Regions from separate parts of the Paenibacillus sp. YAF4_2 genome, predicted to be linked through region 2. Evidence: predicted binding sites of a transcription regulator. Region 2 holds the regulator's gene; the other holds the start of a gene.
What was found. Region 2 encodes Rex, which represses fermentation and respiration genes when NADH is low (regulators of the CRP and FNR family bind a similar motif). Its sites were predicted from a motif close to TTGTGAAATATTTCACAA; they were not measured.
Positions count from the first base shown of each region.

Region 1 (16,577 bases), on a different contig from region 2:
CATCAAGAATAATAAGGATAGTGCGATGCCCTTAACAAATAAAAGGCAGGGGAGAGAACAGGAATGAAGAAACAAGTTAGTTTAATGCTTATGATTATCCTGGCGCTGACAGTAGTCTTGTCCGCATGTGGTAACAAGAACGAGAACAGTAACAATACAAACACAGGCGGCAATGCAGAGACTGCATCCCCGGACACTTCTAAAGCCCCGGCTTCCAAGCTGAAGATCGGTATGGCAACAGATGTTGGCGGCGTAAATGACAAATCCTTTAACCAAAGCGCATGGGAAGCTCTGAAGAAAGTAACAGCTGATACCGGCGCAGAGAGTAAATATCTTGAAAGTAAAAGCGATGCGGACATGGAGCCTAACCTGAGAGCGTTCGTATCTGAGAAATATGATCTGACTTGGGGCATTGGTTTCCTCTTCTCGGATGCGATGACTAAGGTAGCAAAGGAAAACCCAGATTCCAAGTTCGGACTAATTGATGCAACGCCAACAGAAGCACTGCCAAATGTTGAATCGGTTGCGTTCGCAGAGAACGAAGGTTCCTTCCTCGTTGGTGTAGTTGCTGGTCTGATGACAAAAACGAATAAAATCGGTTTTGTAGGCGGCATGGAAATTCCAGTTATTAAAAAATTCGAAGCAGGCTTCAAAGCAGGGATCGAAGCGGTTAACCCTGAAGCTGCGAAAAGCATGAAAATTAACTATGTAGGTGACTTCTCCAAGCCTGACCTTGGTAAACAAGCGGCTGCAACGATGTATGACGCTGGCGTCGACATCATCTTCCATGCATCGGGCGCATCCGGTAACGGTGTGTTCAATGAAGCGAAGACTCGTAAAGATGCTGGTAAAGACGTGTGGGTAATCGGCGTAGACAAAGACCAATCGCTTGAATTCGGTGACGCAATTACACTGACTTCGATGATGAAAGGTGTAGAAGCTGCAGTATATAAAGTATCGAAAGACCTAATCGATGGTAATTGGCAAGGCGGTCAAGTCGTTACGCTTGGTCTGAAAGACAACGGCGTAGGCTTGCCAGATACTTCAACGAAAAACGTACCAGCTGATGTACTTGCAAAAGTTGAAGAGTACAAACAAAAAATCATCAGCGGCGAGATTAAAGTGCCTACTGAATAATTTTCAGATGAAAATTATTTGATGTCGCTGTCTCAAGGCAAGGCCGGCTCCAGCCGGTCTTGTCCTTTTTTGCCATAGAGGTAGAAAACCGGGGGGATGATGAAGGTATGGACCGGAGCACAACGGCTGTTGAACTAAAAGGGATTACGAAGCGTTTTCCAGGATTAGTAGCCAATGACAACATCAATTTTGAACTGAAAAAAGGCGAGATTCATGCTCTGCTTGGCGAGAATGGCGCGGGTAAATCGACGCTGATGAATATTCTGTTTGGCTTGTATCAGCCGGAAGAAGGCGAGATTTGGGTAAATGGCAACAAAACCGTTATTGACGGAGCGGGTAAGGCAATTGAACTTGGGATCGGCATGGTCCATCAGCATTTCAAGCTTGTACAGCCGTTTACGGTAGCGGAAAATATCGTGCTTGGCAACGAACCGTCTAAGTTTGGATTTTTAAAATATAAAAAAGCAAATGTAAAAGTTCGGGAGCTCTCCGAACGTTATGGATTGAAAGTAGAGCCGCAGGTGCGGATTAAAGATATTACGGTGGGCATGCAGCAACGGGTCGAGATTCTAAAAACCTTGTACCGCGGTGCAGATATTCTGATCTTTGACGAGCCTACAGCGGTGCTGACGGTACAGGAAATTGAAGAGCTTATTCAAATTTTGCGCAACTTGTCGGCTGAAGGCAAATCAATCATTCTCATTACCCATAAGTTGAAAGAGGTTATGGCGCTTGCGGATACCGTAACGGTTATCCGAAGAGGTAAGGTCATTCGTACCCTTCCAACCTCAGAAACAAATGAACGGCATTTGGCTGAATTGATGGTTGGCAGAGACGTCACCTTCGAAGTCGAGAAATCGAAACAGGAGCCTGGCGAAGTTGTGCTGTCCATTGATTCACTTCGTATGAAAGGTGATCAAGGGAAACAGGTGCTGGATGGTATCAGCCTTAATGTACGAGCTGGTGAGATTTTAGGTATTGCAGGTGTAGACGGGAACGGACAAAGCGAACTTGTTTATGCGATTACTGGAATGAGAGGCGTGTCAGGCGGGAGCGTTAATATGAATGGCCGCGATATTACGAATCGATCGCCTCGCCAAGTGTCACTCTCCGGCGTAAGCCATATTCCAGAGGATCGTCATAAGCATGGTCTGGTGCTTGATTTTACACTAAGCGAGAATATGATTCTCGGCAGTTACTTTGATCCGCAATTCGGCAAGAACGGCTTCATCGATTTCAAGGCGATGGATGTACTGGCAGATAAACTTGTTAATGAATTTGATGTTCGTGGTTCAGGTATTCATGCGAAAGCCCGTTCTTTGTCCGGCGGTAACCAGCAGAAGGCGATTATCGCCCGGGAGCTGTGGAAAAATCCAGATCTCTTAATTGCTGTACAGCCTACACGGGGGCTTGATATTGGTGCAATCGAGTACGTACATAAACGGCTCATTGAAGCACGTAATCAAGGAAAAGCTATTCTGCTTATTTCGTTTGAGCTGGATGAGCTGTACTCCTTGTCGGACCGAATTGCCGTTATGTACGAAGGCCGCTTAATGGGTGAAGTGGATGCTGATCATCGTGATGATCAACAGCTTGGCCTGATGATGGCTGGTGATGCAGCAGCAGCTGCTACAGCAGAAGGGAGGGGGTAGTACGATATGAATACGATGAGAAAAATATTCGACAAGTCATCCTTTCTGGTGCCGCTTGTCGCAATCATTCTAGGTCTCATTTGTGGCGGGCTTGCGATGCTCGCCGGTGGATATGATCCGATTCTAGCTTACTCCTCTCTCGTGAAGAAGCTGTTTGGCAGCCCTTACGACATCGGTGAAGCGATTCGTGCCATCACACCACTTATTTTTACAGGGATTGCAGTAGCATTTGCTTTCCGTACGGGCCTCTTCAATATCGGGGCAGAAGGCCAATTTATGATGGGCATGACAGGAGCAACGATCGTTGGTGTTACGCTTGATTTGCCATGGTACCTCCATGCACCTCTTGCGATTATTGTTGGTGGTCTGTTTGGCGGCCTGTGGGCGGCGCTCTCCGGTTATTTGAAAGCTGCACGTGGTGTAAATGAGGTTATTTCCTCGATTATGCTGAACTGGATTGCGCTTTTCCTCTCTAACTATATCGTGGGTACATATCTCGTTATGGAAGGGCAGCAGAAATCGAAGCCAATTCATGAATCAGCGCTTGTATCGATCAAATGGTTGTCCGAAAGTATGGGTAATGCCCGTATGCATTGGGGTACATTATTTGCGATTATTGGCTTAATCGTCTTTTATGTGATCTTGTGGCGTACGAAAAAAGGTTATGAGCTTCGTGCAGTGGGTCTCAACCCGAACGCTGCGCTGTATGCCGGTATGAACGTTAACCGTACAATCATCACTTCGATGTTTATCAGCGGCGTGTTCGCCGGTCTTGGAGGCGTCTTTGAAATTCTAGGCGTGTTCGGCTACCAGACGGTAATGGCTGCATCATGGGGGTATGGGTTTGACGGTATCGCTGTAGCACTTCTTGGCGGCAATACACCAATTGGCGTATTCCTTGGTGCTGTTCTGTTCGGCGGATTAAGCTATGGTTCGGCGGGTATGAGCTTTGGTGCAAATGTACCGCCTGAGATTGTTCGTATCGTTATTGGTTCGATTATCTTCTTCGTCGCTTCGCATGGTTTGGTGAAATTCTTCCTTAAACCATTTATGATTCGCCGTTCGAATAAGGGCAAATCGGAAGGAGGCGGTGCACGATGAACGCATTAGATACAATTGGTCAATTAATAAGCATTACGCTAGTCTTCTCGACAGCGCTTATCTTCACCGGCCTTGGTGGACTCTTCTCAGAGCGATCGGGTGTCATTAACATCGGTCTTGAAGGACTTATGATTTCAGGCGCTTTCGCTGCTGCAGTTATCACTGACCAAGCCATTCAGGGCGGCATGAAGCATGGTGCTCCTTGGCTTGGATTGCTTGCCGGTCTAGTCTTTGGCGTAATAGTCTCACTGCTGCATGCTGTAGCAACGATTACGTTCCGTGCAGATCAGACCATTGTTGGGGTCGTTATTAATATCTTGGCAGCAGGGCTCGCCATTTATCTGACCAAGAACTTGTACGAAGGCTCCGGACAGACTCCAACACTGGAGTACGTATTTAATCCGGTTGCTATACCAGGTCTCTCCGATATTCCATTACTGGGTAAAGGGATCTTCACCGCATATCCAACAACTTATATTGTGATTGGCGTTGTTATTCTCAGCTACTTCGTGCTGTACCGTACGACCTTCGGCCTTCGTCTGCGTGCTGTAGGTGAGCATCCAAGCTCGGCGGATACGGTTGGCATCAGCGTAACCAAATACCGCTATATCGGCGTTATGCTGAGCGGCGCTTTAGCTGGTCTCGGTGGCGCAACAATCGCGCTCACGACAACAAGCAACTTTGCTCATAACACGATTTCCGGACAAGGCTTTATTGCGATAGCGGCTGTTATTTTCGGCAAATGGAATCCGCTTGGTGTTGCCGGTGCGGCGATCTTCTTCGGGATGGCGCAGGCACTTCGGAACTGGGCGCAGTTGTTCGAGTGGTCGCATCATATTCCGAATGAGTTCTTCTATATGCTGCCGTATTTACTGACCCTTATTGTTTTGGCAGGGGCAGTGGGACGTTCGTCAGCACCTAGTGCGCTTGGTGAACCGTACGATCCAGCAAAAAGGTAAGGAAGTTCGTGTTTTTTACGCTAAGTCCTCTTCTCTGTCCTTATGCGAAATTCGCAGGCGGAGAAGAGGGCTTTTTCTTATTTAATGCATTGACAGCATCCTGCACGTGGAGTAAATTAAACCTTAACAAATCAATCACATTTAAGCCATTGACTTGACTGAGTTTGTGCATCAATTCACAAAGTCGGTAAGCCATTAATCGGAATGGGACTCACCACCCATCCCTCATAAGAGGAGAGGATCAACTGTGGAAGCGCTGGCGCTGGAACGCAAGGCGGAACAGAATCGTGAACTGCGTGAACGGCTCATGCAATTAAAGAAAGAACGAAATGCAATTATTCTGGCTCATTACTATCAACGGGATGAAATTCAAGAGGTTGCGGATTTCCGCGGGGATTCTTTCTTGCTCGCTCAGAAGGCTGCAGAGACTGATGCGGATGTTATCGTCTTTTGCGGGGTTCATTTTATGGGAGAAAGCGCGAAAATTCTTGCTCCTAACAAAACGGTTATTATTCCTGACGAACGTGCCGGCTGCCCGATGGCAGACATGGTTAACGTGGAAGGCTTGCGTAAGCTGAAAGCACAGCATCCTAACGCAACCGTTGTCACTTATATCAATTCTTCCGCAGACATTAAAGCAGAGACGGATATTTGCTGTACATCAGCGAATGCCGTTAAAGTGGTAAACTCGGTAGAAGGCGATGAAGTGATCTGGGTACCGGACAAAAACCTGGGCCACTACGTGCAGCAGAATACAGACAAAAAGATGATTATCTGGGAAGGCTACTGCAACACGCATGATATGCTGACGGTGAAAGACGTTGAGGAAATGAAGGCGAAATACCCGAACGCGCAATTCGTTGTGCATCCGGAATGCCGTCCTGAGGTTGTGGAGCTTGGCGATTTTGTCGGCAGCACGACAGCTATTCTTAAATATTGCAAGGAATCGGATTGTCAGGAGTTTATCGTTGGTACAGAAGATGGTACTGGTTACCAGCTTCGTCTGGACAGCCCGAACAAAACATTCCATTTTGCATCCAAATATTTGGTTTGTCCGAACATGAAAGTGAACAACTTGAAGAAGCTGGTGAAATGTCTCGAAACCATGCAGCCTCAAATCTACGTTCCAGAGCATGTTGCGGAGCAAGCCCGTAAGTCCCTGGAGCGCATGTTACTCGTTAAATAGGAGGAGCATGCGCTACTCCTATGCTTGGAGGCGCATTATTAATATGATACCAAGATACCTCGTTGACCTGTCGTTAGAGGACTTGCCAGTTATAGAGAAGGACGTACTTGTGATCGGGGCCGGCATTGCCGGTCTTTTTACCGCATTATTGGCAAGTGAGAAGAACCATTCGGTCTTAATGATTACGAAAAAATCTTTGCTCGACAGCAATACGCGTTACGCTCAAGGGGGTATCGCTGCGGTTATTTCGGATGACGATTCACCGGCCTATCACCGCGAGGATACGCTTATTGCAGGCGCAGGTCTTTGCTCAGAAGATGCGGTTAATGTCCTTGTCCATGAAGGTCCAGGAGGCGTCAGCAATCTCATCAGCATGGGTACACAGTTCGACCTTGAGAACGGTGAATTTGCGCTTACCAAGGAAGGGGCGCATAGCCAGCGTCGTATTCTTCATGCGAACGGAGACGCAACAGGCTTTGAAATCGTACGCGCTTTGTCGGAAAAAGCAACAGAGGATCCAGGCATTGACGTGTGGGATGATCATTTTGTCATCGACCTCGTGACACAGGATGGCGAATGCTGTGGGGCGATCGTTCAGAAGCCGGACGGGCAGCGTCTATACGTGCGGGGCAAAGCAACCATCTTGTGTTCCGGTGGAACAGGTCAGCTGTATCGTTATACGACTAATCCGGATGTAGCAACCGGAGATGGTGTTGCTATGGCTTACCGTGCAGGTGCGCTCATTCAAGATATGGAATTTGTTCAATTCCATCCGACTTCCCTTTGTTATCCGGGTGCACCACGCTTCCTCATCTCCGAGGCAGTTCGGGGCGAAGGTGCGATTCTGCGTAATATTCGGGGCGAGCGTTTCATGGATCGTTATCATGCTCAGCTTGAGCTTGCACCTCGTGATGTTGTCGCACGCGCTATTGTCAGTGAAATGGAAGAGACAAAGTCGACGTTCGTGTATCTCGATGTGACGCATGAATCGGCAGATATGGTGAAGCATCGTTTCCCGAATATCTATGAGTTCTGTCTGCAGTATGGACTGGACCTGACAACAGACTGGATTCCAGTTGCACCTGCTGCCCATTATATGATGGGTGGAGTCAAAACCGATTTAAACGGGGAAACCAATATAAGAAGGCTGTTTGCATGTGGGGAAGTATCGTCTACCGGCGTACATGGAGCGAACCGTCTTGCAAGCAATTCATTATCTGAAGCAATCGTATTTGGCAAACGCATTGTTGACAGCATTATCAAGCTCTCGGAGCTTGAGACAAAACCGGTAATCGAAGTGGAGCAGCCGCGAAGTAGTGCGCCGATGCAGGCCGTTGTAGAGAAGCGGCTCAAGCTGCAGAAGGTTATGGTTCGATACGCAGGTCTTCGCCGTAACGCTCAAGGTCTTGAGAGAGGTCTTGAAGAGCTGAAGCGGCAGCTGCCATTCTTCCAATCGGTTCTGACGAAGCGGGAGGAATACGAATTTGCCAACCTGCTGACCTGTGCGATTCTAACAACTGAATCAGCACTGCAGCGGGAAGAAAGCCGGGGTGCGCATAGCCGGGAGGATTTCCCGGAGAAGAACGACGCAGTATGGCGTAAGCATACCATTCTGCACCGGCTGCAAGGAATGACAGAGGAGCGAATTATTCATGTTTGATACAACGTTCGGTACCTATAATCACGCCCTGCGCGAGCTAATCCGCGGCTGGCTGGCTGAAGATATCGGCAGCGGCGATATTACAACAGCGACGACCATTCCGATGGGTTCGCAGTCAACTGCCGTTATCCATGTGAAGGAGAGCGGCATAATTGCCGGCCTTCCAGTTGCCCGACTCGTATTCGAAGTAGTTGATGCGTCGCTTCAGTTCGAAGCGAAAGTCAGCGATGGCGAGTATGTAGAGAAAGGCACCGTTATTGCTACTGTTGAGGGAAGCACACATAGTTTACTGACTGGTGAGCGTCTCGCGCTTAATTTGATGCAGCGGCTATCGGGTATTGCGACGAAGACCAATGCTTTTGTTGCAGCGCTTGAGGGCTTGCCGGTACGGCTTGTCGATACACGCAAAACAACGCCAGGTCACCGGATGCTGGAGAAGTATGCGGTCCGTGTTGGCGGAGGAGCTAATCATCGCTTTGGTTTATATGACGCCGTAATGATTAAAGATAATCATATTAAAGGTGCGGGTGGCATTCGCCAGGCAGTCGAAGCATCGCGTGCTGCAATTCCTCATACAATGAAGATTGAGGTAGAAACTGAATCCTTTGAGCAGATTGAAGAAGCACTCGCTTGCGGCGCGGATATTATTATGCTCGATAATATGGCCCCTGCGATGATGACGGAAGCCGTGAGTCGTATAAAAGCCCATTCTCCGCATGTTATCGTTGAAGCATCGGGTAATGTGAGGCTGGATACCGTTCGTGCGATTGCGGCCTGCGGTGTAGACGTTATTTCCGTTGGGGGATTAACCTACTCGTTCAACGCACTTGATATAAGTCTTGATTTGAATGCGAAAAAAGGGGGCGCTCCTACGTGATTTTAGTTATCGACGTCGGCAATACGAACATCGTTTTGGGCGTCTATAAAGGCAAGGAACTGCTTCATCATTGGCGGCTTAGCACGAACCGTTCGGCAACCGTGGATGAGTATGGCATGAACATGCACAATTTGTTCCATTATGCGGGTATTCGGATGGAGCAGATCGAAGGCGTTATTATTTCCTCGGTCGTTCCGCCGCTGATGCGTGCGCTTGAGCAGCTGTGTATGAAATATTTGCGCAAGACACCACTAGTCGTTGGTCCTGGTATTAAGACAGGTCTTAATATCCGTTATGAAAATCCGCGTGAGGTCGGCGCAGACCGGATTGTAAACTCGGTAGCAGGTATTGTGAAATATGGCGCGCCGCTTATCGTTGTTGATTTTGGTACAGCGACGACCTTTGATTATATTGATGCATCCGGCAGCTATCTGGGCGGAGCTATTGTGCCAGGTATCGGCATTTCGACTGAGGCGCTGTATCAGCGTGCGGCTAAGTTGCCACGTATTGAGCTGGTGAAGCCGAAGAGTGTCATTGGCCGCAACCCGGTTACTTCGATGCAGGCAGGCATTATCTACGGATACGCTGGACAAGTAGATGGTATCGTCAACCGAATCCGAAAAGAATTTCAAGTAAGTCCGCGCGTTGTCGCAACAGGCGGACTAGCAGAGTTAATTAGTTCGGAATCGGAAACGATAGAAGAAGTTGATCCACTTCTGACGTTAGAAGGGTTACGCATAATTTATGAACGGAATCAGGAGGGATAGAGGAATGGAGCAGTTACCAGACGTACTCGTTCGGGGTACGGCGTGGGGAGGTAAAATTCGCGTATTTGCAGCCCGCACAACCCAGCTTGTATCTGAGCTTCAGCATCGCCATCAGACGCTGCCGACAGCAACGGCCGCATTTGGTCGCACGGCAACAGCCGCAGCCATTATGGGCGCGATGCTAAAGGGTGAAGAGCAGCTGACTGTAAAAGTAAAAGGTGACGGTCCAATCGGTCAAATCGTCGTTGACGCTAATGCACATGGTGAAATACGGGGTTATGTCGATAACCCGGATGTGCTGCTTCCTAGTAATGAGCACGGGAAGATCGATGTCGCTGGCGGCGTCGGCCGTAATGGATACCTTCATATTATTAAGGACCTTGGTCTTAAGGATCCTTATCTCGGCAGCGTGCCGATCGTTTCGGGTGAGCTGGCTGAAGATTTCACCTATTATTTTGCCGTATCGGAGCAGACGCCTTCCGCAGTTGGACTTGGTGTGCTTGTGGAAGCAGACGGCAGTGTTATTCATTCCGGTGGATTTATTGTACAGATCCTGCCGGGACTAACGGATGAGGAGATTACTCGTCTCGAGCAGGCTGTTGGTTCGATGCCGCATGTGACAAAGCTGCTTGAACAAGGAGAGACACCAGAAGGAATACTGCGCCGGCTTGTAGGTGATGAGCTGCACATCCATGATTCGCTGGATTTGAAGTTCCAGTGCAAATGCTCGCAGGAGCGGGTGGAGCAGACGCTGATCAGCCTTGGAGTATCGGAGCTGGAGCAGATTATTGAGGAAGATGGCAAGGCAGAGGTAGTCTGCCATTATTGCAACGAGGCTTATACGTTTGACCCTGTACAGCTGAAGCAGCTGATTGATCAGGCAAAGCCAAAGCTTGTGCAATAACGCGGGGGCATTGGGGAAATGAAGAAATACGGGGTAATAAAAGCAGTTGTCGTTCTTCAAGCGATTTGTATGATTGTCCTAAGCGTGGCTGTCATTGTGAAGTTGTCTCCGTTCTCGGATGATCCTGAGCAGCATGATCCTGATTCGGAGACAAAGGCACAGACGGGTGATACGCCAAATGATTCGGATTCTGTGCGAAGCGATGGCATTGCGGCTGCGGTAGGAGGCATCCCAATTACAACGGCTGAGCTGGAGAGCCAGCTTGAGAAGCAATACGGGAACACCGTACTTCGAACGATGATGGTTCACAAAGCGATTGATTTAGAAGCAGAAGCGAAGCGGCTAAGTGTATCCTCTGAAGAAGAGGAGCGGGAGCTGGCTTCGATGATCGAAGGGTACGATAGCGAAGATGTTTTTTATAACGTGATGAAGGAACAGCTTGGCATGTCGAAGAATGATGTACGGGAAGATGTCAGATACCGCTTGCTGCTGGAGAAAATCGCTGTATTAACGGTCGATTTGACCGAGGTGGAGATTGAGAATTACATAGCAGCGAATCCAAGGCAATTTGCTGATCGGCTTAGGCTGCATCTGCAGTGGATTGTGACGGACACAGCGCAAGAGGCGAGTGATGTGCTGGATCTTTTATCAGATGGTGCCTCATTTGATGAGCTAGCAAGCACTTACTCAATGGATAGCAACACGTCTGATTCCGGCGGCGATCTGGGTCTTATCGATTCGGATGATCCTTTCTATGATGCTGATCTGCTGGATGAAGCAAGCCGGCTCCAGACAGGAGAGACAACAGGTCCCATTAAGGTCGAGGATGGCTATGCAGTAATCCGGCTAGTCGAGCGGGAGAAAACGGAAGGCCTGACCGGTCGTGTTCTGTATGAGAAGGCACGGCAGGATTTGGCGCTATCGAAAGCCAAGCCGCTTAATGAGATCGAGGATGATTTACTTCACAAATATGACGCGACAACGACCCCTTAGAGCACTAATATAATCATCCAGAAGCCGCCCCCGAGCGGTTTCTCCCTTTTATTGTAAATGCAAGAAAGAAACTATTGACAACGGATATAAGAGATTGATAATATGATATTAGGAAAAAACCAACTAAATTAGTCGGAATAAGGAGGCAATTATTCTCATGGCTAGAATTGTAAACAGCGTAACTGAACTCATTGGTGACACACCACTTGTCCGTTTGAACCGTCTTGTGCCAGAAGATAGCGCCGAAATTTATGTAAAGCTTGAATACCAAAACCCAGGTGCAAGCGTTAAAGACCGTATTGCAATCAGCATGATCGAAGTTGCTGAGCAAGAAGGCCGTCTGAAACCAGGCGATACAATCGTTGAGCCTACCAGCGGTAACACGGGTATCGGTCTTGCAATGGTAGCAGCAGCTAAAGGCTACAAAGCGATTCTAGTTATGCCTGAGACAATGAGCATTGAGCGTCGCAACCTGCTTCGTGCTTACGGTGCAGAGCTTGTTCTGACTCCGGGCTCCGAAGGAATGAACGGTGCTGTTCGCAAAGCAGAAGAGCTGGCGAAAGAGAACCCTTCGTATTTCATTCCGCAACAATTCAAGAACCAAGCGAACGTAAAAGTTCACCGCGAAACAACAGGTCCGGAAATCGTTGAAGCGATCAACTCCCTCGACGGTAAGTTGGATGCATTTATTGCGGGTATCGGTACTGGCGGTACAATTTCAGGTACAGGCGAAGTATTGAAAGAGAACTTTAAAGGCATTAAGATCTATGCAGTTGAGCCAGCTGCTTCCCCGATCCTTTCGGGCGGCAACCCTGGACCTCACAAAATTCAAGGTATTGGTGCTAACTTTGTACCAGATATCCTGAACCGTGAGATTTATGACGGCGTTATTACAGTTGAGAATGAAGAAGCATTCGAATATGCTCGTCGCGCTGCGAAAGAAGAAGGTATCTTGTGTGGTATTTCTTCCGGTGCTGCGATCTTCGCTGCCCTCAAAGTAGCGAAAGAACTGGGCAAAGGCAAACGTGTTATCGCAATTGTTCCTTCGAACGGTGAACGTTACCTGTCCACGCCATTGTTTAACTTCGAGAACTAATTTAGACCTATATGAGCCCCCATTCCTTGGAATGGGGGCTTTTTGACGTTTACGGGGGCTTTTTGTATACTTAGCAAATCATACCTGATCGGAGGAAATGAATATGTTCACCGCACCCCGGCAATGGGCCTTATGGCAGGCGGAACGAAAATATACGACCCTGCCGTTGTTAAAGCGTATTCCGCTTGGATCGGTCACGGTCGACTCATGGGAGTCGGCATGGCGCGCGGCTTCTCCACATGCTTTTGTTCTGGAAAGCGGCAAGGACGGACGTTACACTTATTTGGGGCTGCGCCCGGAAGGCATTATTCGCGGGAAAGGGCTGCATGCACAATCGGAAGAGCGGGATCTGCAAGATCATGTTCTGGCGGAACAAAGCTGGGAAGGAAAGCCCCTTGAGATTATGCGCCGCTGGATGGAGCCTTATCGATCTCCAAAGCTTGCGGATGGGCCTAAATGGACGGGGGGGTGCGTAGGCTATTGGAGCTACGATGTGGTCCGTTCGATTGAACGTCTGCCAGAGCTTTCGGCGGATGATACAGGACTTCCGGATTATTTGTTCCTGCGCATGAACAGGATCTGGATTGTGGATCAGCAGGAGAAGATGCTGTACTGCGCTGTCCATACGGCTGTTAATGGAGAAGAAAATGATGAGCAGCTCAAAGCCTGCTATGAGAAGGCAACAGCACAAGCTGATGAGATGGAGGCATTCTGGCAGGAGCACATTCAGCGGCAGGATGGCGAGGCTGCATCTATTCGCGAGGAGCGGAGACGGTTCCTGGAAGGCGACAGCCTGCATATCGATGTGGAGTCGGTAGAGGGCATCACTTCACCATTCCGTAAAGAAGCTTTTATGGATGCTGTGCAGCGTATTCAGCAGTATATCAGCCAAGGTGATGTATTCCAGGTGAATTTGTCTCAGAGGCAGAGCCGGGAAGTCACTGCCTCACCAGAGGAGTTGTACGAGTGGCTTCGTATTTTTAATCCGTCGCCTTATATGGGTTTCCTGCGCTGCCCGGACTTTCAGCTTGTCTCAGCATCTCCTGAGCTCTTAGTCGAGCAGAATGGCAATAAGCTGGCATCACGACCGATTGCAGGCACACGCCGCCGCGGCAGATCGGAGACAGAAGACCGGTTGATGGCGGAGGAGCTCCGTACAAGCGAGAAGGAGCGGGCAGAGCATATCATGCTCGTCGATCTTGAGCGTAACGACCTTGGGCGTATATCGGAATTTGGTACGGTTAAAGTCGAAGAGCTGATGGTTATCGAATATTACTCCCATGTTATGCACTTGGTGTCACAGGTGGAGGGGCGTTTGGCGGAAGGAAAGGATGCCTTTGATGTCATCGCGGCGACATTCCCGGGAGGAACGATCACTGGCGCACCAAAAATCCGTACTATGGAAATCATTGAAGAGCTTGAGCCGGTCCGGCGGGGACCTTATACGGGATCGCTTGGATGGATTGACTATAATGGCGATATGGAATTTAATATAATTATAAGAACGATGGCGGTGAAAGACGGTATCGTACATATTCAGGCGGGAGCAGGAATCGTCATTGATTCCGATCCGGAGCGGGAGTATTACGAATCGTTAAATAAAGCGAAGGCATTATGGAAGGCGATTCAGTATAGTGAACGATTTGCAGAGCGGACAAGCCGGACATAGTGCAAGGCGATACACAAAGGGGGAGCAGGAGCGATGATTCTAGTAATTGATAATTATGATTCGTTTACGTACAACTTGGTGCAGTATTTAGGTGAACTAGGTGAAGAGGTTGTCGTAAAGCGGAATGACGAGATTGATCTCGCTGGTATTGAAGCACTGAAGCCCGACCATATCCTGATCTCGCCTGGACCTTGCTCTCCGAATGAAGCAGGCATCAGCCTGTCGGTCATTGAGCATTTCAAAGGTATTATTCCGATCTTTGGCGTATGCCTTGGCCATCAGTCAATCGGACAAGCATTTGGCGGCGATGTTGTGCGCGCGGAGAAATTGATGCACGGCAAAACGTCTGAAATTTTGCATGACGGTAAGACGATTTTTGAAGGAATCCCATCCCCTTATACGGCTACTCGTTACCACTCTTTGATTGTGAAGCGTGAGACGCTTCCGGATTGTCTCGAGATTAGTGCGGAAACGGCGGAAGGCGAAATTATGGGACTGCGCCATAAAGAATATCCGATTGAAGGCGTACAGTTCCATCCTGAATCAATCATCACGCAGCATGGACATGCAATGCTGCGCAATTTCTTGAAACGCCGGACGGGCGCGACGCGATGAAGATCGCGCTGAACGGAACGGTAATGGAATCTGGTGAAGCTGTGATCTCGATTTATGATCACGGCTTTTTGTACGGTATGGGGTTATTTGAGACGTTCCGGACCTACGGTGGCAGGCCGTATTTGCTGAAGCAGCATATGAAACGGCTTAAGGCGGGCTGTGAGGCCATCGGTATCCGGTATAATCCGGATGTCAATGCGCTGCAGGCGATGATTACAACTCTATTGGAAGCAAATGGGCTCAATGAGGGATATATCCGCCTCACCATTACGGCTGGCATTGGCGAGCTTGGTCTTCCAAGCAATGATTATGAGCAGCCGACAGAGCTTATGCTTGTTAAGGCACTTCCACCTCATAATGAGCGGTTGTATGACGAAGGTAAGGAATTACGTCTGCTAAGGACAGTAAGGAATACCCCGGAAGGGGCCTTTCGTTTAAAATCACTCCATTATATGAACAATATAATTGCAAAGCGGGAATTGCTGGCAAGTGGTGCCTCCGCTTCAGCAGAAGGACTTATGGTAAGTCATGAGGGCTTGCTCGCGGAAGGTATCGTTAGCAATCTGTTTTTTGTGCAGTCGGACATTATTTATACCCCTTCCACGGATATTGGCATTTTGCCAGGTATTACGAGGCAGCGGGTAATAGAGCTCGCACGCGAGCGGGGCTATACCGTTCGGGAAGGACACTATTTGTATGATGAACTTCTAGCTGCGGAGGAAGTCTGGTTGACAACTTCCATTCAGGAGCTCGTACCGGTTACGCGGTTAACCGATGAGGCAGGCAGCAGCGTCATAGTTGGTAACGGATCAGCTGGACCAGTGCTGCGTGAGCTGCTGCTTGCTTATCGTGAAGATACGGAGGCACAACAACGATGAGCGAATGGGGACAACAAGGCTATAAGCCAACTTTTTGGAATAGAAGCTATGAGTTAGACGGCGGCATCAAGCTGGAGCTTGGGAAACGCACACTCATTATGGGGATCTTGAATGCCACGCCGGATTCCTTTTCGGATGGTGGGCGGTACAATCATGCGGAGGCTGCGGCTGAGCGTGCAGCCGCTATGGTAGAGGAGGGCGTCGATATTATCGACATCGGTGCCGAATCGACGCGTCCCGGCTTTGAGCAGGTCAGCGTTGAGGAGGAGCTTCGCCGCCTGCTGCCCGTAATTCGGGCCGTACGCGAAGCGGCACCTCACGTGCCGATCTCAATCGACACGTACAAGGCAGAGACCGCGCGCCTGGCGCTTGAAGCGGGCGCGCATATTATTAACGACATCTGGGGTCTGAAGTATGACCCCTTTATGGCGGCCGTTGCGGCCGAGTATGGCTGTCCCGTCATTATCAGCCATAACCGTCCAGCCCGGGACTACAGTGATCTTGTCCCGGATGTGCTCGCCGACCTGCAGGCGAGCGTGGCTATAGCGCTTCAAGCTGGCGTTGAATCAAGCCAGATTTGGCTCGACCCGGGTCTTGGCTTCGCCAAAGATCATGACGACAACCTCGAATTTATGGGCCGGTTGTCGGAACTAACAGAGCTTGGGTACCCGGTGCTACTGGGTACCTCGCGCAAACGATTCATCCGGCAGACGCTGGGCCTGCCGGTTGATGATCTGGCTGAAGGTACCGCGGCGACGACGGCGCTTGGTATTGCACAAGGCTGCCAAATCGTGCGCGTACATGATGTACGTGCCAATAAGCGGACGGCGATGATGACTGACGCCATCATGTACCGCAAATAAATGCGCTGACAGCGGTGGCGATACTCGGCCGCAGCTCTAATAGAAAGCGAGGAATCGGAAGGCAATGGACAGCATGATAATGAAGGGCATACAATTTTACGGCTATCACGGTGTTTTTCCTGAAGAAAATCGGCTTGGACAGAATTTTATCGTCGACCTTGACCTAAAGCTCGACCTGGAGAAAGCGGCGGCAACGGATGACTTGGAAGCAACCATAAAC
Region 1 covers NZ_JBFRCT010000016.1:9,789-26,365, reverse strand. The annotation lists gene AB4Y93_RS27095 (BMP family lipoprotein) at 64-1,137, shown strand; gene AB4Y93_RS27090 (ABC transporter ATP-binding protein) at 1,245-2,789, shown strand; gene AB4Y93_RS27085 (ABC transporter permease) at 2,796-3,890, shown strand; gene AB4Y93_RS27080 (ABC transporter permease) at 3,887-4,849, shown strand; gene nadA (quinolinate synthase NadA) at 5,097-6,035, shown strand; gene nadB (L-aspartate oxidase) at 6,079-7,695, shown strand; gene nadC (carboxylating nicotinate-nucleotide diphosphorylase) at 7,688-8,572, shown strand; gene AB4Y93_RS27060 (type III pantothenate kinase) at 8,569-9,339, shown strand; gene hslO (Hsp33 family molecular chaperone HslO) at 9,344-10,243, shown strand; gene AB4Y93_RS27050 (foldase protein PrsA) at 10,262-11,236, shown strand; gene cysK (cysteine synthase A) at 11,394-12,332, shown strand; gene AB4Y93_RS27040 (anthranilate synthase component I family protein) at 12,436-14,001, shown strand; gene pabA (aminodeoxychorismate/anthranilate synthase component II) at 14,035-14,616, shown strand; gene pabC (aminodeoxychorismate lyase) at 14,613-15,494, shown strand; gene folP (dihydropteroate synthase) at 15,491-16,357, shown strand; gene folB (dihydroneopterin aldolase) at 16,422-16,577, shown strand, end outside.
Region 1: nadA (quinolinate synthase NadA) is a predicted target of Rex. The motif match lies at 5,014-5,031, and genes of this name have one in related genera.

Region 2 (16,577 bases):
GCGCTGTCACGGAGCTGTTTGGCATTACCCATGAACAGCATCACCGAGCAGATAGCGATGCGATAGCGACTGCGCAATTATTCGCCCAATCGGTTCGGAAGCTTAAGAAATTGCCGCTGCTTACTTTGCAGCGGCTATCCTTTCTTATAGACAACGGAAGCGATCTAAGCTGGTTTATGGCCGAAATCCAAAAACAAGCTGAACTTCACACCTCCATTGATATGAATACTTATCAGTATTTCAATCAGTTTGCCCTGAAGGCTGGTGAATGGACCGAAGAGCAGCCAGCACGTGCAGATCAGGAAGCGGATCAGCTGAAGGATATGTCTTTTGAGCAATATTTGGACGGCATCAAGCAGCGATTCATGGAGAAATACCCGAACTATGAGGAGCGGGAAGCGCAGACGACGATGTTTCATGAGGTATATGACTCGCTCTGCAATGACCGGCATCTGCTGATTGAAGCGGGGACAGGAACCGGCAAATCACTTGGTTATCTGATTCCATCTTTGTATTACGGGATTAAACAGGAAAGTAAAATTGTTGTAAGCACCCATACCATCAATTTGCAGGAGCAGCTGAGGCATCGAGATGTACCGCTTCTTCGCGAGATACTGCCTTTTGATTTCCGTGCCTCCATCTTTAAGGGAAGAGGCAATTATTTATGTCTGCGTAAATTTGAAAGTAAAATTAATACCAAGGATCTAGTTGCTCCCATCGATGATGCGATTACAGCTTCTCAAATGGTGGTCTGGCTCAGCGAGACTGAGACCGGAGATCAAGAGGAGCTCAACTTCGGCAATAAAGGATCTGACTTCTGGTCGACGGTGGCCAGTGACGCGGATTCCTGTTTAAATCGCCAATGTCCATGGTTCAAGCGTTGTTATTATCACCGCGCGAAGCATGAAGCCAATATTGCTGATGTATGCATCACGAATCATTCCATGCTGTTTACGGATGTTCAAGCGGATCATAGGCTTCTTCCATCGTATAGCCACTTAATTATTGATGAGGCTCATCATGTAGAAGAGGTAGCCGGCAAACATCTTGGCATGCAAATTAATTACTTCTCCTTAGCACATCAAACGACAAGACTATTTAAAGATAATCGTTCTGGTCTCTTGCCAGCACTTAGACTGCGTTTGCAGCAGGAAGATGATGAGCGGGTACAAGCATGGACGGAAACCATTGATACGGTTATTCCGATCTTCCAAGACGTCAAGGAGCACTGGGATAAGCTGTTTGAGCTCTTATATGCCTTTGTTGGCGAGTCTGGAGAGGCCGGTAATGATAACGGTCAGGCGGTTTGCCGATTGCGCAGTGACACCCCTCCGGCAGGCTGGGACGATGTATTGAATATAGAAACAAATGTGCATACCGAGCTCAGCCGGGTCGTTAAGACAGTGGATAAAATGGCATCGGATATTAAAGAAAGACTCGATGACCAGACAATTCAAGGACTTATCACAGATCTCAATGGCGTTGTTCGTGATTTGACTAGAGTAAAGGATGATCTGCGTACCTTCCTCAAGATGGAGCAAAATTCGGAAGTGTATTGGATTGAAGCGAGCATGGCTTACCGCTATCGGTCTGTTCATCTTTATGCTGTTCCGGTAGATGTCAGCAAACAGCTTCAGCAATATTTCTTTGATGTGAAGGACAGCATTGTGCTTACTTCTGCAACATTGTCTGTTCATAAATCGTTCCAGTATGCGGAGGAGCAGCTCGGACTAGAAGGTTTTGAAGAAAATAATCGGCTCAAGACCGTTCAGCTTCCTTCGCCGTTCAATTATCGTGAACAGGCTCTGGTCATTATTCCGCGTAATTTCCCAACTCTAAAAGGTGCTGGGGGCGATCAGCAGTTTACTACTATGTTGGTGGACTCGCTTGCGGATGCAGCAGTAGAAACAAAAGGACGCATGCTTGTGCTGTTCACTTCATATCGGATGCTGAAGCAGGTCTATGAGCCACTTAAGGAAGCCTTGGCAGGCTCGGGTATTCAAGTGCTAGGACAAGGTATTGACAGCGGTAACCGGACAAAGCTCACGAGACGGTTCACCCAGTCGCCCGAAACGGTTTTGCTTGGCACTAGCAGCTTCTGGGAAGGGGTAGACATTCCAGGTGAGGCATTGACCTGCCTTGCGATCGTCCGTTTGCCTTTCCAACCGCCGAATCATCCGCTAGTTGAAGCAAAGTCGGAGCTATTGCAGAAGCAAAAGCAAAATCCGTTTATGAAGCTATCGATTCCACAAGCGGTTATCCGCTTCAAGCAGGGCTTCGGAAGACTTGTTCGTACGACGAAGGACAAGGGGATTGTTATTATCTACGATACGCGAGTCATTGATACGTATTACGGCAAACATTTCCTCTATTCATTGCCTGGTCCAAAGATTGAAACCATGCATACGGATCAGATGGTAGCGCGAATGCGGGAATGGCTGCAATCGGAAGAGGGGGCAAACGGGTGAAGCAGGCGAAAATATCAGAGGCCGTCGTCAGACGGCTGCCCATCTATCTGCAGGTGTTAAACGAATTGTACAACCGTGAAGTACAAACCGTTTCCTCGCAGGAGCTGGGACTCAAGCTAGACCTCAATCCCGCCCAAATTCGGAAGGACCTTGCTTATTTCGGTGATTTCGGCCGTAAGGGTATTGGGTACGACGTCTCTTATTTGATTGAGAAGATTCAACAGATTCTAAAGCTTGACCAGCGGATTAATGTTGCACTTGTTGGTGCCGGTAACTTGGGACATGCATTGTGTAATTACAATAAGTACTCGAAAGACAATATGAAAATTGTCGCCGTATTCGACGATCATCCAAGCAAGATTGGGACAATGATTAATAATCTGCCGATTATGCCAATGGAGAAGCTGAAGGCTGTCGTAGAGGAAAATAATATCCGGATCGGCATTATTACCGTTCCCGGTCCGGAAGCGCAAAATGTAGCGAATCAGTTCGTAGAAGCGGGTATTGAAGGGATCTTGAATTTTGCTCCGGCTATATTGCGGTTACCAGAGCATATCCGGATTCACCACGCAGACTTTACAAGAGAACTGCTGAGCCTAGCTTATTATTTGAATAAAGAAAGGAATGAACTTGAAGATGGCTCAATTATGGATTGAAAATGGCCTGTTTGTCACGATGAATGATACCAATTCGGTCTTCAGGGGACACATGGTTGTAACCGATGATCAGATTACATATATCGGTGAGACAGCTCCAACTGGGCTGGATGAACAAGTGGAACGATTAGACGGCAGCAAGCTTGCTTTTATGCCGGGCCTTATTAATACACATGGCCATGCGGCTATGTCCCTGCTCCGTGGTTACTCTGATGACCAAAACCTGCAAGTATGGCTCGAGCAAAAAATGTGGCCGATGGAAGGCAAATATATCGATCAAGATACTCGTGCAGGCAGTGCTTTGGCTATTGTCGAGATGCTGAAGACGGGTACAACAGCTTTTGTTGATATGTATGACCGAATGGACCAAGTGGCAGCAATGGTTGAGCAATCGGGTATTCGCGGCTGTTTGACACGTGGTGTTATTGGTCTTTGTTCCGAGGAGATCCAGCAGGCGAAGCTGACAGAAGCAATTGCTTTTGCGCGAGATTGGAACGGTAAAGCGGATGGACGAATTACAACGATGATCTCACCGCATGCCCCTTATACTTGCCCACCGGATTACATTGAAAAATTTGTTCAGGCTGCTCATGATTATGATTTGCCTGTTCATACCCATATGTCCGAGACGCTTGCCGAAGTGGAGCAAAATGTCCGGGATTACGGTTCTCGTCCTGTCGAGCATCTGGATAAACTGGGCTTTTTCTCGCGGCCGGCACTTGTTGCTCATGCGGTACATTTGAATGATGAAGAAATTGCATTGCTGGCTGACCGTAAAGTAGCTGTATCCCATAATCCTGTCAGCAACCTGAAGCTGGCAAGCGGCATAGCTCGAGTACCTGAACTGCTGCGCGCAGGCGTTACCGTGTCGCTTGGTACGGATAGTGTTGCGAGCAATAACAATTTGGATCTGTTTAAAGAAATCAAATTTGCTGCGCTGCTCCACAAAGGAGTATCCGGTGATCCAACCGTTATCCCTGCGATGGAGGCTTTACGCATGGGTACGGTATATGGTGCACTTTCCATATGGCAGGAAGAAAAAATTGGCCAGTTGGTTGAAGGCAAGAAAGCAGACTTCATTGCCATCGACATAGAGCAGCCTCATTATTATCCCTTGACAGATATCGTATCGCATCTTGTTTACTCCGGTTCAGGACGAGATGTTAAACATGTGTGGGTGGATGGCCGTAAAGTTGTTCAAAATGGTGAGTGTACGCTAATGGATGAAGAGAAAATCCGTTACGAGGCACAAGCAAGCTTCGAGCGGCTGCTGAAAGCATAATGAGGGCGACATCTAAAAAACGTTCTTCGGTCATGAATCCGAAGCGCTGGCTGGCTGTGATTCTTGTTGCCTTGCTGGCTGTTATCGCGATTGTAGTCATGTACTACAATACGATTCAAAAGCCATTCTGGGACTCTGAGAGTCCGATCCGCGAGCAAGCTCAGAAAGCAGCAAGCTTGACCAAAGTTACGTCCATCACGAAGCAGGTTTGGGATACGACTTCTTGGATCGTGAAGGGCGAGAATGACGCGGATGAAGTGATATACGTATGGTTAATTGGCCCGGATAAGGCCGTGCAGATTGTCAAGGAATCTGAAGGTGTACTTAAAGCCTCAATTAAACAAGCTGTGCTGAAAGCCAAACCGGCTGCAGAATTCAAACGAATTCAGCCGGGTACGTTAAATGGACAGCTTGTGTGGGAAGTCTTCTATTCAGAAGGCCATAATCCCGAGAAATACAGCTACGCATTCTACGATTTCCGTACGGGAACTTTTGTGAGTGAGTATCATCTTCCTGCCAAAACAGCGAGCTAGCCGCGCAAGCGGCTGGCTCCTTTTCCTGTTTTTACACCGTCCCTTTGATGTCGATATATGATATACTTTCGTATGGCAGAGATGATATACGAAGTGATATATAACGAGTTAAGAGGAGGAGTAAGAATGAAACTTCGCATTGTCCCATTCGTGTTGTCCGCTGTTGCTACAGCATTGCTGCTGTTTGGCGGGTGGATGTTATATAAGCAATTTGCTGTCGTTTCTCCTTTTCAGAAGTCTATTGGACAGGTTGAAGGTGTCGCCTCGGCGAATGCTCCTACTATAGATCAAGATCATGTGTCGGTTCAGGTTACACTTGAGCCGGATGCGAAATTGAAAGATGTCTATGAAAACATTGCAAAAGAAGGCAAGGACGCTATTGGCAACCGCGAATTGCAGCTTGATATTACAAATGCAGTTCCCAGTGGTCAATTAGATAAAGTATGGTCTTCGGTCTTATTCGATGTTGCGGAAGCGATGGAGAAGAAGAATTATTCCGAAATTCCGAATGCCCTTCAAAAAGCAGCTGCTGCGAATGCAGGAGTTCGTTATGAAACAGCACTCGATGATAATAATGTCTATATTACGCTGAAGGATGATACCTCGACGAAGTATGTAGTACTTCCGCGCGTTCCAGCGCAGCTGGAGGTGTCGACTTATGCGTAAATATGTGATTGAGATCGCAGCTGGCTTTGGTTTGATGTTGTTTATTTTCCTGGCTTTTAAAGGAGTTAATGTGATGCCCGTCTTGTTACTTGCTGCATTAGGAGCGGGGGTATGGTTCTCTACGCGCGGCAAAGGCCGGATGATGGCTAGTTCAGGGTCGAAACGCAGCAAAGAGCTTCGTCTGGAATCGATGAGCTTTGACCAGATTGGCGGACAGGATCGAGCAAAACAAGAGTTGATTGAAGCCCTTGATTTTCTTGTTAAACAAGAGGAGATCGCAAAGCTGGGTATCCGTCCGATGAAAGGGATTTTGCTGACGGGCCCTCCAGGGACTGGTAAAACCCTTCTTGCGAAGGCTGCTGCTCATTATACCGATTCGATTTATTTAGCTGCCTCCGGCAGTGAGTTTGTTGAGATGTATGTGGGTGTAGGTGCAGGACGGATTCGTGATTTGTTTAAGGAAGCAAGGGAGAAAGCGAAAAAAGCCGGTAAGAAAAGTGCCGTTATCTTTATTGATGAGATTGATGTCATTGGCGGTAAACGAGACGGCGGTCAGCATAAAGAATATGATCAGACGTTGAACCAGCTGCTCACAGAGATGGACGGTATACATTCTGATGAAGCACCACGTATTCTCATCATTGCTGCAACGAACCGGAAAGAAATACTCGATAGCGCTTTGCTGCGTCCAGGCCGATTCGACCGTCATATTGGAGTTGAACTGCCGGATAAAAAAGGGCGCCTTCATATTTTGCGTCTGCATGCAGCGAACAAATCGCTTAATGAAGGTATTAATCTGGAGCGTATTGCTTCTGAATCATTTGGTTTCTCAGGTGCACAGCTGGAGAGCGTGATGAACGAAGGTGCAATCTACGCTATGCGTGAGAGCAGTGAGACGATTCTGGAGTCTCATCTGGCAATGGCAATTGATAAAGTGATGATGGGTGAGAAAACAGACCGGGAATCAACAGCTGAGGAACGCGAACGCGTGGCCCTTCATGAACTGGGCCATGCGATCTCAGCAGAGCTGGTGCGTCCAGGCAGCGTCTCGCAGGTTGCTTTATCCCCGCGTGGTCAGGCGCTTGGATATGTCCGTCATAACCCGCAGCAGGATCGATATTTGTACACGAAGGATTTTCTGGAAAGCCAAATCATGATTGCACTTGGTGGTGCTGCAGCGGAAGAAATTTTTTACGGTGGCCGCAGCACAGGCTCCCGTGGTGATTTTGACCAAGCGCTGAACATTGTTCGGACAATGGTCGAATCTGGGCTGACTGAGCTTGGCATTATTGATGCGAACATGATGACTCCCGATAAATGGGCAAATATTACGAGCTCCATTCTGAATGAGCTGATGATGAAGACGAAAGCCATGCTGGAAGCAAGAAAAGAAGTGTTTACTCAGTCGCTGGACGTGCTGATTCGAGAAGAAACGCTTAGCGGCGATGAGTTCCGGACATTACTAAGTCAACTGTCAAAAAGCGCATAAGAATAAGGCTTCTAAGCATGGAAAAATATACAAAAAGAACGGCAGGGTGTTAGACCTGCCGCTCTTTTTGGTGTTCACCAAATTAACACCAGTTGCCTTCTTTATTTGTGTAAAAAAGGTTATAATGGATTTGATCGAGAGGTAAAGAGAATGATTCTCAATGCCGAAAAAAGAGAATAGCTACAAGGGGAGAAACAAAAGAATTATGGTTATTAAAAAAATTGGTGTCATCGGCGCCGGAACAATGGGTCAAGGAATTGCAGAAATGCTTGCTTCTAAAGGGCTGGATGTGTATTTAATCGAAAGCTCTGAGGAACGCTTAACATACGGTATGCAAATGATTGAGCTCAACTTAGATAAGCAAATCGAGAAATGGGCTCTAACGCAAGCTGAGAAAAAACTGATCCTGAATCGTATTCATCCTTGCCAGACGTATAACGAACTGGCTGACTGCGAACTGGTCATTGAATCCATAACAGAAGATCTGGAAAGCAAGAAGCTCGTATTTAAACAGCTGGATGAGATTTGTAATGAGTCAGTTATTATTGCAAGCAATACCTCCACGTTAAGCTTAACGGAGCTGGCAAGTGTAACTAGCCATCCTGAGCGTGTCATTGGCCTCCACTTTATTTATCCCGTATCCAAGATCGACCTAGTCGAGATTGTGCGTGGTCTGAAAACCTCCGATGCTACATTTGATGCGATGAAAGAATTTGTTGATGAAGTCATCCAGAAAAAAGGAATCATGGTGTTCGAGTCTCCAGGCTTTGTGACGACTCGCCTTATTTGTCTGTTCATTAATGAAGCCCTTCATGTGCTTGAGGAAGGCGTTGCATCGGCTGAAGATATCGATAATGCCATGCGAATCGGTTATTCCTTCCAGAATGGTCCGTTCGAAATGGCTGACCGATTTGGACTTGATTCCATCCTTGCTGCACTTGAGCGCATGTTCCGGGAATACGGGGAGCTGAAATACCGTCCGTCCATTGTATTGAAGAAAATGGTACGCGCTGGGCATCTTGGTGTGAAGTCTGGCGTAGGATTTTTCAAATATGACAAGGATGGGGACCGTATCTAATGAAAGTACTCGTAATTAATGCAGGAAGTTCCTCGCTGAAATATCAGCTTTATAATATGGAGACGGAAGAAGTGCTTGCAAGCGGGCGTGTAGAGCGGATCGGCATGGATTCTTCGATCGTTACTCATGAGTCTCCAGGCAAATCAGATGTTACACAAGTTAGTGAGATTCTTGACCATGTCACTGCGGTTAAAAAAGTTGTAGATATGTTGATTCATCCTGAGCATGGTGCTGTAAAATCAATGGAAGAGATTGATGCCGTTGGTCATCGTGTTGTCCATGGCGGCGAAGTGTTCAGGAGCTCGGCGCTTGTTACAGCTGATGTGAAGCAGGAGATCCGTAAGCTATTTGATCTTGCTCCACTTCATAACCCGGCCCATATGATGGGGATTACCGCGGTAGAAGCGAATATGCCGAATGTGCCGCAGGTGGTTGTATTTGATACAGCCTTCCATCAATCGATGCCTAATACTTCTTACCTGTATCCCATTCCTAAAGTCCTGTACCGTCGTCACAAAGTACGTCGTTATGGCTTCCACGGGACATCGCATCAATATGTGAGCCAGCAGGCTGCTGACTTCCTTGGCAAGCCGCTTGAATCGCTGAAGATGATCTCCTGCCATATCGGTAATGGAGCGAGCTGCACGGCGATTCTGGATGGCAAGTCATTTGATACAAGCATGGGTATGACACCTCTTGAAGGTTTGATGATGGGTACGCGCAGCGGTGATCTTGATCCCGCTATCGTTCCTTATGTTATGAACAAAGAAGATTTGACCTTGAATGAAGTGAACTCCATGCTTAATAAACATAGCGGCTTGCTCGCGATCTCCGGGATCAGCAGCGACATGCGTGAAATTGTAGAAGCAATGGGCGAAGGTGATACGAATGCCAAGCTGGCATTTGATATGTATACGTATCGTGTACGCAAATACATTGGTGCCTATGCCGCAGCGATGAACGGTGTAGACATTATCTTGTTCACAGCAGGCGTTGGCGAGAACTCGAATGTTCTGCGCAAAGCAGTATGTGAAGGTATCTCGTTCCTAGGCGTTGAGTTGGACGAAGAGCGTAATAATGTACGCAGCAAGGAAGTACGCCAAATCTCGACGGATATATCACGTGTGAAAGTTCTTGTTGTTCCCACGAACGAAGAACTGCTGATTGCCCGTGATACGTATACGATTGTAAAAGGCGATTCGAAATAATCGAATAGAGTAGTTAAGCTTCGGAGGGATCGGTTATTATGAGCAACGAAGACATGTGGAAAGCCTATTCGCGCGGCATGGCGGCCGTAATGAATGAGGGCGGAGTGCATGTGTCTGCACTGCTGCTCCGCTCATACCGCCACTTGAATCTTTCTGAGGCTGAAGTGATGCTGCTCTTGCAGCTGATGTTGTTCCGTGAATCGGAAGGCATTGAGTTCCCGACGATGGAGCAGCTCGCAGAACGGACAGGGTCTACAGAACGAGTTGTTGAAACAACCATTGGTCGGCTGATGAAGGAAGGCTTCCTTACGATTGATGAGCAAATTGATTCCATGTCGGGCATCCAGTCGGAGACGTATAACTGGAGCGGGTGGATGCTGAAGGCTGCAGAATGGGCAGCAGAAGAAAAGCGGGAGACGAGGAAGGCAGAGCGCCGAACGGTGAAGCGGGCACCTGATCCTGGCAATATATTCTCCGTCTTCGAGCAGGAATTTGGCCGGCTGTTATCACCGATGGAATGTGAGACGATTACAGGATGGGTGGATCAGGACCGGTATCAGGATGAGTTGATCCGTTTTGCCTTGAAGGAAGCTGTCTTTGCCGGCAAGCTTAACTTCCGGTACATCGACCGTATTCTAATTGAGTGGAGCCGCAATCGAGTGACGAATGTGGATGAAGCTCGCGCACATTCTCAGAAATTCCGTGGACCACGCGGGTAGCCATCATAACGATTATAACAAGCAAAAGCCTTGTATTCTCTTTTGGAGAGTACAAGGCTTTTTTTCATACCAGTGCTTAAGCAGCACAAGAGCTATACAAAGACCTGCAGCCGCAATAATGGAGAACATGGTTGTGCCTTTCAGTACTCCCAGAGGAAGAGCAGACATAAGCGCTTAATGTAATACCGCCAATATATCGGCCGGGGAATCAGCTAGTGTTGGCTGCATTGGCATTGTTCGGAGACGGATTCATCTTCTTATAACTCCTCTGTGGACTCGTTATGGTGAGAATTGCTTGCGATATCGCAGCGGCGAGATGCCCGCATAGGCTTTGAAGCAGTTCGAAAAATAAGGCTGGTGACGAAAACCGGTTTTATCCGCAATATCTGCAATCGACCATTCTGTCTTGATCAAGAGCAGCTTGGCCTGCTCTAACCGGTATCGATGTAAATACTCCATTGGAGAGCAGTGATAGATTTCTTTCATACATCTGACGATATAGTTGGGATGAAAATGTAAGGCTTCCGCCAGCACCGCATTGGTTAGATCCGATTGGTAATGCTGACGGATATAAGCCTCGGTTTTATTGGCAAGCTTCATGGCTCTCGAATCCGCATTGGAACGATCTTGTCTTTCCTCTAGTACACCAATCAGCTCTATAAATAATTGCTGCTCCAGCCAGTAGACACCTCTTTGATGCTCATTGGAATAGGCTAATAATTGGCTGAGATGCCGCTCTGCTAAAGCAAACTCTGGTGGTGCGGCATACTGGGGGAGATGGATGAGATATGGATTTTCCCAAGTTTGACGAATGGGCAGCGGCATACTGGCTGGATCCGATTCATGCTGTGCCCAATCACCTTTGAAGTCGAAATGAATCCAGTAAAAGTCGGTGTCAACCTCACAAGGCTTTATAGAATAGTGATACTTGTTCGGTAGCAAGAGCAGCGTTTCTCCTGCACTAACCTCCCACTGTTTATCTTCTTCTCCGATGTACAAGGTTCCTTTGACCACCCACAATAAATCAAACAAGCCGAGGTTCCTACGGTCAGGATGCTGGTCGCCAGGCTTGTACTCCGATAATCCGGTTGTAATGTAATAAGGGATAGGAGGCAGCTGTAAAGATATATAGGAGTCATCAATCATACGGTAAGCGCCTCCTCAGGCAGTGTTATATTTTATATAAAAGAAGGTCGTTTTATATGTAGTTTCCTTATCCTTTCGAGAATAAACTAGAAATCAGAAAGAATCAAATTTTTTATATTCGATCAGGAGGAACTTTCATGGTAAAGCAATTAAACGGACAGCTGGGAAGCAGCGAAGTACATATTAAGGATGCATTTTGGAATCGCTTTACCGAATTGGTACGTGAGACTGTAATTCCCTATCAATGGGATGCCCTGAATGACCGAATTGCGGATGCAGAGCCAAGTTATGCGATTCGTAATTTCCGCGTAGCGGCAGGGCTTGAAGAGCAGCCTTATGGCGGTATGGTGTTCCAGGACAGTGATGTGGCGAAATGGCTGGAGGCCGTTGGTTATTCTCTAGCGAATCATCCTGATGCAGAGCTAGAGCGTACGGCAGACGAAGTTATCGATCTCATTGCGATGGCGCAGCATGAGAACGGATATTTAAATACGTATTTTACAATTAAAGACCCAGGCAAACAATGGACCAATCTCTATGAAGCACATGAGCTGTATTGTGCAGGACATATGATCGAGGCTGCAGTTGCCTATTATGACGCAACGGGCAAACGCAAGCTGCTTGATGTGATGTGCAAATTTGCCGATTATATTGATTCGTTATTTGGTCTGGAGCCCGGCAAAATGAGAGGGTATGACGGCCATCAGGAGATTGAGCTGGCTTTAGTGAAGCTTTATCAGACGACAGGAGAAGACCGTTATCTGAAGCTTGCTCAATTCTTTATTGATGAACGTGGAGCGGAGCCGAATTTCCTGATTGAAGATATTAAACAGCGTGAAGGTTTCAGTCTTTGGTCAGGAAGAAAAATGCCTATTCCCAAGGTAGAGCACTTAGCTTATAATCAGGCGCATAAGCCCGTGCGTGAGCAGGATGTGGCCGTTGGCCATTCCGTCCGCGCAGTCTATATGTACACGGCAATGGCTGATTTGGCAAGATTAACAGGTGACAAGCAGCTTCTTGAGGCATGCCAGCGTTTATGGAACAACATGACCAGAAAGCAGATGTATATTACAGGGGGGATTGGTTCCACTCATCATGGCGAAGCCTTTTCCTTCGATTACGATCTGCCTAATGATACGGTCTATGCGGAGACTTGTGCGTCCATCGGCCTTATCTTCTTTGCACAGCGTATGTTGAAGCTGGAAGCAAAGAGCGAATACGCAGATATCATGGAGCGGGCGTTATTTAACAACGTAGCAGGCAGTATGTCGCAGGATGGCAAGCACTATTTCTATGTTAATCCGCTTGAAGTATGGCCGAAGGCTTCCGAGAAAAATCCGGGTCGTCATCATGTAAAAGCAGAGCGCCAGAAATGGTTCGGCTGCTCTTGCTGCCCTCCGAATGTAGCACGTCTGCTTAGTTCATTAAACGATTATATTTATACCGTATCTGCCGCAACAAATACGATCTATACACATCTGTTTATTGGCAGCATAGCTCAGTTCGAGCTTGATGCCGGCTCTGTCACATTGAAGCAAGAGTCAGAGCTGCCTTGGAAAGGGAATGTCCGTTTCGAGTTTACGGAAGTACCGGGTGCAGCAGTAACGCTAGCCCTTCGTATTCCTTCCTGGTGCAGGGAGAAAGCAGTACTCCGTATTAACGGCGAAGCAGCGGATTACAAAGCAGAGAATGGCTATGCTCTTGTTAATCGGAATTGGCAGCATGGAGATATTGTGGAGTGGGAGCCAGTTATGGAAGCGCAGCTGACGGCGGCTCATCCTGAGATTCGGGCAAATGCCGGAAAGGTTGCCATTGAACGTGGACCACTTGTCTACTGTCTGGAGGAAATCGACAACACTAGTCCACTTGCAGCCATATCCCTTGTGACATCATCGGCTCTGGAAGTAAACTTCGATTCGGAACTGCTTGGAGGAGCTATTGTGATTGAAGCGGAAGGCCGCTTGGATGAACAAGGATCCTGGCAGGAAGAAACGCCATATCGCCCTTATGGACAGCAGCAGGCTTCGCTACCGGTAAAATTGAAGGCTGTTCCGTACTATTTGTGGGGGAATCGTCAGCGTGGCGAGATGACCGTTTGGATTCGAGCATAGGGTTAAGTTGGAATAGAAGGGAGACATACGAAATTTTCGTATGTCTTTTTTGTTAGAAATGGGATGGATAATAATAGTATGATAGTGGTGTTAATTATTTATCAGGAGGGGATTTTGTTGAAAAGCAACCACGAAATCGATTATTTCATTCATGGCGACGATATGCAGTTTGTAGAAATTGAGCTGGATCCTTCAGAGACGGTTATTGCGGAAGCAGGAAGCCTTATGATGATGGATGACGGCATACATATGGAAGCGATATTTGGTGATGGCAGCGGTCAGTCTCAGAGCGGATTAATGGGCAAGCTGATGAATGCAGGCAAACGGATTTTAACGGGTGAGAGCTTATTTATGACGGCTTTTACGAACGAAGGCTCGGGCAAGAAGAAAGCAAGCTTTGCTGCACCATACCCAGGAAAAATCATTCCGATCGACCTTCACGCTGTTGGAGGTAAAATGATTTGCCAGAAGGATGCCTTCCTCGCTGCGGCGAAGGGAGTATCTGTAGGCATTGAATTCCAGCGGAAGATCGGAACAGGTTTCTTTGGTGGAGAAGGCTTTATTATGCAGAAGCTCGAGGGTGACGGCCTCGCCTTCATGCATGCAGGTGGCACGATTATCCGTAAAGAACTGAATCCGGGTGAAAAATTGCTTGTGGATACCGGCTGCTTAGTTGCCTTCACTCCTGGTGTTAATTACAGTATCGAGATGGTGAAAGGCGTTAAGACCTTCTTGTTTGGCGGAGAAGGACTATTCTTTGCAACATTAGAAGGACCAGGCTCCGTCTATATTCAATCGCTGCCGTTCAGCCGATTGGCGAGCCGTGTATTTGCTGCGGCTCCTCGCGGCTTTGGTACAGGCGGCAAGGATGAGGGCAGCGTAGCTGGCGGCATTTTTAACATGCTGAAAGGCGATTAATACGAATGATAGAGGAGATCTCCATGCCATATGATTTTAACCGGATGTGGTTAACGAATAAATTCAATATTTTGGAACGGGTTAATAAAGGGATTCTTTTTCAAGATTTTGTGCGAGATCGGGAAGCCGAATTAAAGCCTATCTTTATGAAGAGAGATGAGTTGGTGCTCAAATTCCGCTCTCGAATGCAGGTGGTTATGGATACCATTCAAACGATGGCTGATGAGCAATTTGAACGAACACAGATTATTCGCGGCAAGGAACGGACAAATCTGGATATGCTGCATCAATGCGCAGCACATTTTTCCGAGCATATGGGGCAAATCTTTTATATTGCGAAACAACAATTGAAAGAAGACTATATATCGACTTCAATCTAAGAGGAGCATGGCGATGCAAAGACATACTCATCTTGGGGTATATGGCATATTGATTAGAGATAATAAAGTGCTTCTAATAAAGAAAAGCAGGGGACCTCATACAGGAAAATGGGATTTGCCAGGAGGTTCTATTGAGTTTGGAGAAGAGCCTTATCAGACACTTCTAAGAGAATTTGAAGAGGAGACTGGGCTTACTGATGTGCAGGGATCGATACTCGATTCCTTATCGTACACCATCATTTATCCTTATCGCGAGAATATTATGGAGGAGCTTCACCATATCGGTATCCTATATGAGGTTCGATTGCTAAAGAATGACGTGGAGCTCAAGACAGATGGGGATGGTCAAGACTCCCTGGGTGCAGCCTGGATCGATCTAAACGATATTCAACAATTTCCTGTAACTCCATTTGTAGAAAAAACTCTCTTTAGCCGCATAGACAATTCAAGTAAGTTTTGCTAAACTGTTCGACGGTGCAATTTTATGGTATCCAACTTTCATGGAGAAGGGGACTATATATGGACAGAACAGAACTTGCAAGAGAGATTATCCAGACGTCAAGATTGACGGGAGAATTCAAGCTTCGTTCAGGAAAAACATCGAATCATTACTTCGATAAATACTTGTTTGAATCCAATCCCGTAATTCTAGCTGCGATTGCTGAACAGCTTGCACCCCTTGTTCCTGAAGGAACAGAAGTATTAGCCGGACTTGAGATGGGCGGTATTCCGATCGCCACAGCACTTTCCTTAAAGACGGGTATTCCAGTGGTCTTCGTTCGGAAGAGAGCGAAGGAGTATGGAACAAGCAAACTAGCAGAAGGTATGGATATTGCAGGCAAGAAGGTCTGTATTATCGAGGATGTGATCACAACCGGTGGTCAAGTACTGCTGAGTGCTGCCGATTTGCTTACTCATGACGCGGAATTGAAAGAAGTATTATGTGTCATTGAGAGGGACCCTGCCGGAAGAGCCAACCTGGAAGATGCGGAATTCGTGGTTCACTCCTTATTCAAGATGGAAGAATTATTTGAGTCTGAGGAAATAAGCCTATAAATAAAGAACTGGCCCTACTCGTAACGAACGAGAGGGCCAGTTCTTTTTCTATCTTCTTTTTATTTTTTGCCGTTCAGCATTTCCCAGCGATACACGTATTCGAACAGGAATTCGAACGCTTCAATATGACGTTTCGCTTCGAATGCATTTGCACCCCATGCGTAGATGCCATGTTTGCGAAGGATAATACCCGGGATCCGCTTGTCGAGACGCTCTGTTACTTCTGGAACGATACGAGGAATTTCTGCAAAGTTGGAGACAATTGGAATATCGATGTGAGCTTCCTCATCCCAGATGTTCAGTCCCTTGATCAGCTCAACGCCGTCTACGGGAACCGCTCTGCGCTCCCAGAACCACTCCGACATTACAGCACTATAAACGGAATGAACGTGGAAAATGGCTCCTGCACCTGTTAAACGGTAAATCTCATTATGAATCAACGTTTCAGCGGAAGGCTTTAGGTTTGTTGCTTCGCAGGCTTTGCCGTTCTTGTCTACGAACAGATAATCCTCTGGCGTATGTACGGTTTTGTCTTTGCCGCTTGCTGTAATGGCGAAATAGAATTCATCCGGCGTGAAGTCGCCTACACGTACCGACAGGTTGCCGCTAGTTCCGGCAAACCAGCCGCGAGAGGCGAATAGTTCTTTAACGCTGCGCAGGTCGGCGAGCGCTTGTTGTTTGTGTTCCAGCTTAATATCTGTAAAAGCCATATTAGACCGCCCTTTCTTTCTTCAGCTCATGCACAATATCATGGAAGGTTGTGAATTCGGTATGCGGGAGTCCAAGCTCCTTGCATTTTTCCGTAAGATAGTGGCGAGAGAACACGGTGTCAGCCAGCTTAGCACCTTCGAAGTCGGTTACACTGTC
Region 2 covers NZ_JBFRCT010000002.1:696,244-712,820, forward strand. The annotation lists gene dinG (ATP-dependent DNA helicase DinG) at 1-2,468, shown strand, start outside; gene AB4Y93_RS07405 (redox-sensing transcriptional repressor Rex) at 2,465-3,124, shown strand; gene AB4Y93_RS07410 (amidohydrolase) at 3,105-4,406, shown strand; gene AB4Y93_RS07415 (cell wall elongation regulator TseB-like domain-containing protein) at 4,406-4,939, shown strand; gene AB4Y93_RS07420 (hypothetical protein) at 5,066-5,605, shown strand; gene AB4Y93_RS07425 (AAA family ATPase) at 5,598-7,094, shown strand; gene AB4Y93_RS07430 (3-hydroxyacyl-CoA dehydrogenase family protein) at 7,300-8,172, shown strand; gene AB4Y93_RS07435 (acetate/propionate family kinase) at 8,172-9,380, shown strand; gene AB4Y93_RS07440 (DnaD domain protein) at 9,419-10,099, shown strand; gene AB4Y93_RS07445 (helix-turn-helix transcriptional regulator) at 10,379-11,245, opposite strand; gene AB4Y93_RS07450 (glycoside hydrolase family 127 protein) at 11,383-13,356, shown strand; gene AB4Y93_RS07455 (TIGR00266 family protein) at 13,435-14,274, shown strand; gene AB4Y93_RS07460 (DUF1572 family protein) at 14,298-14,654, shown strand; gene AB4Y93_RS07465 (NUDIX hydrolase) at 14,668-15,117, shown strand; gene pyrE (orotate phosphoribosyltransferase) at 15,174-15,710, shown strand; gene mtnB (methylthioribulose 1-phosphate dehydratase) at 15,770-16,420, opposite strand; gene AB4Y93_RS07480 (2-hydroxy-3-keto-5-methylthiopentenyl-1-phosphate phosphatase) at 16,422-16,577, opposite strand, start outside.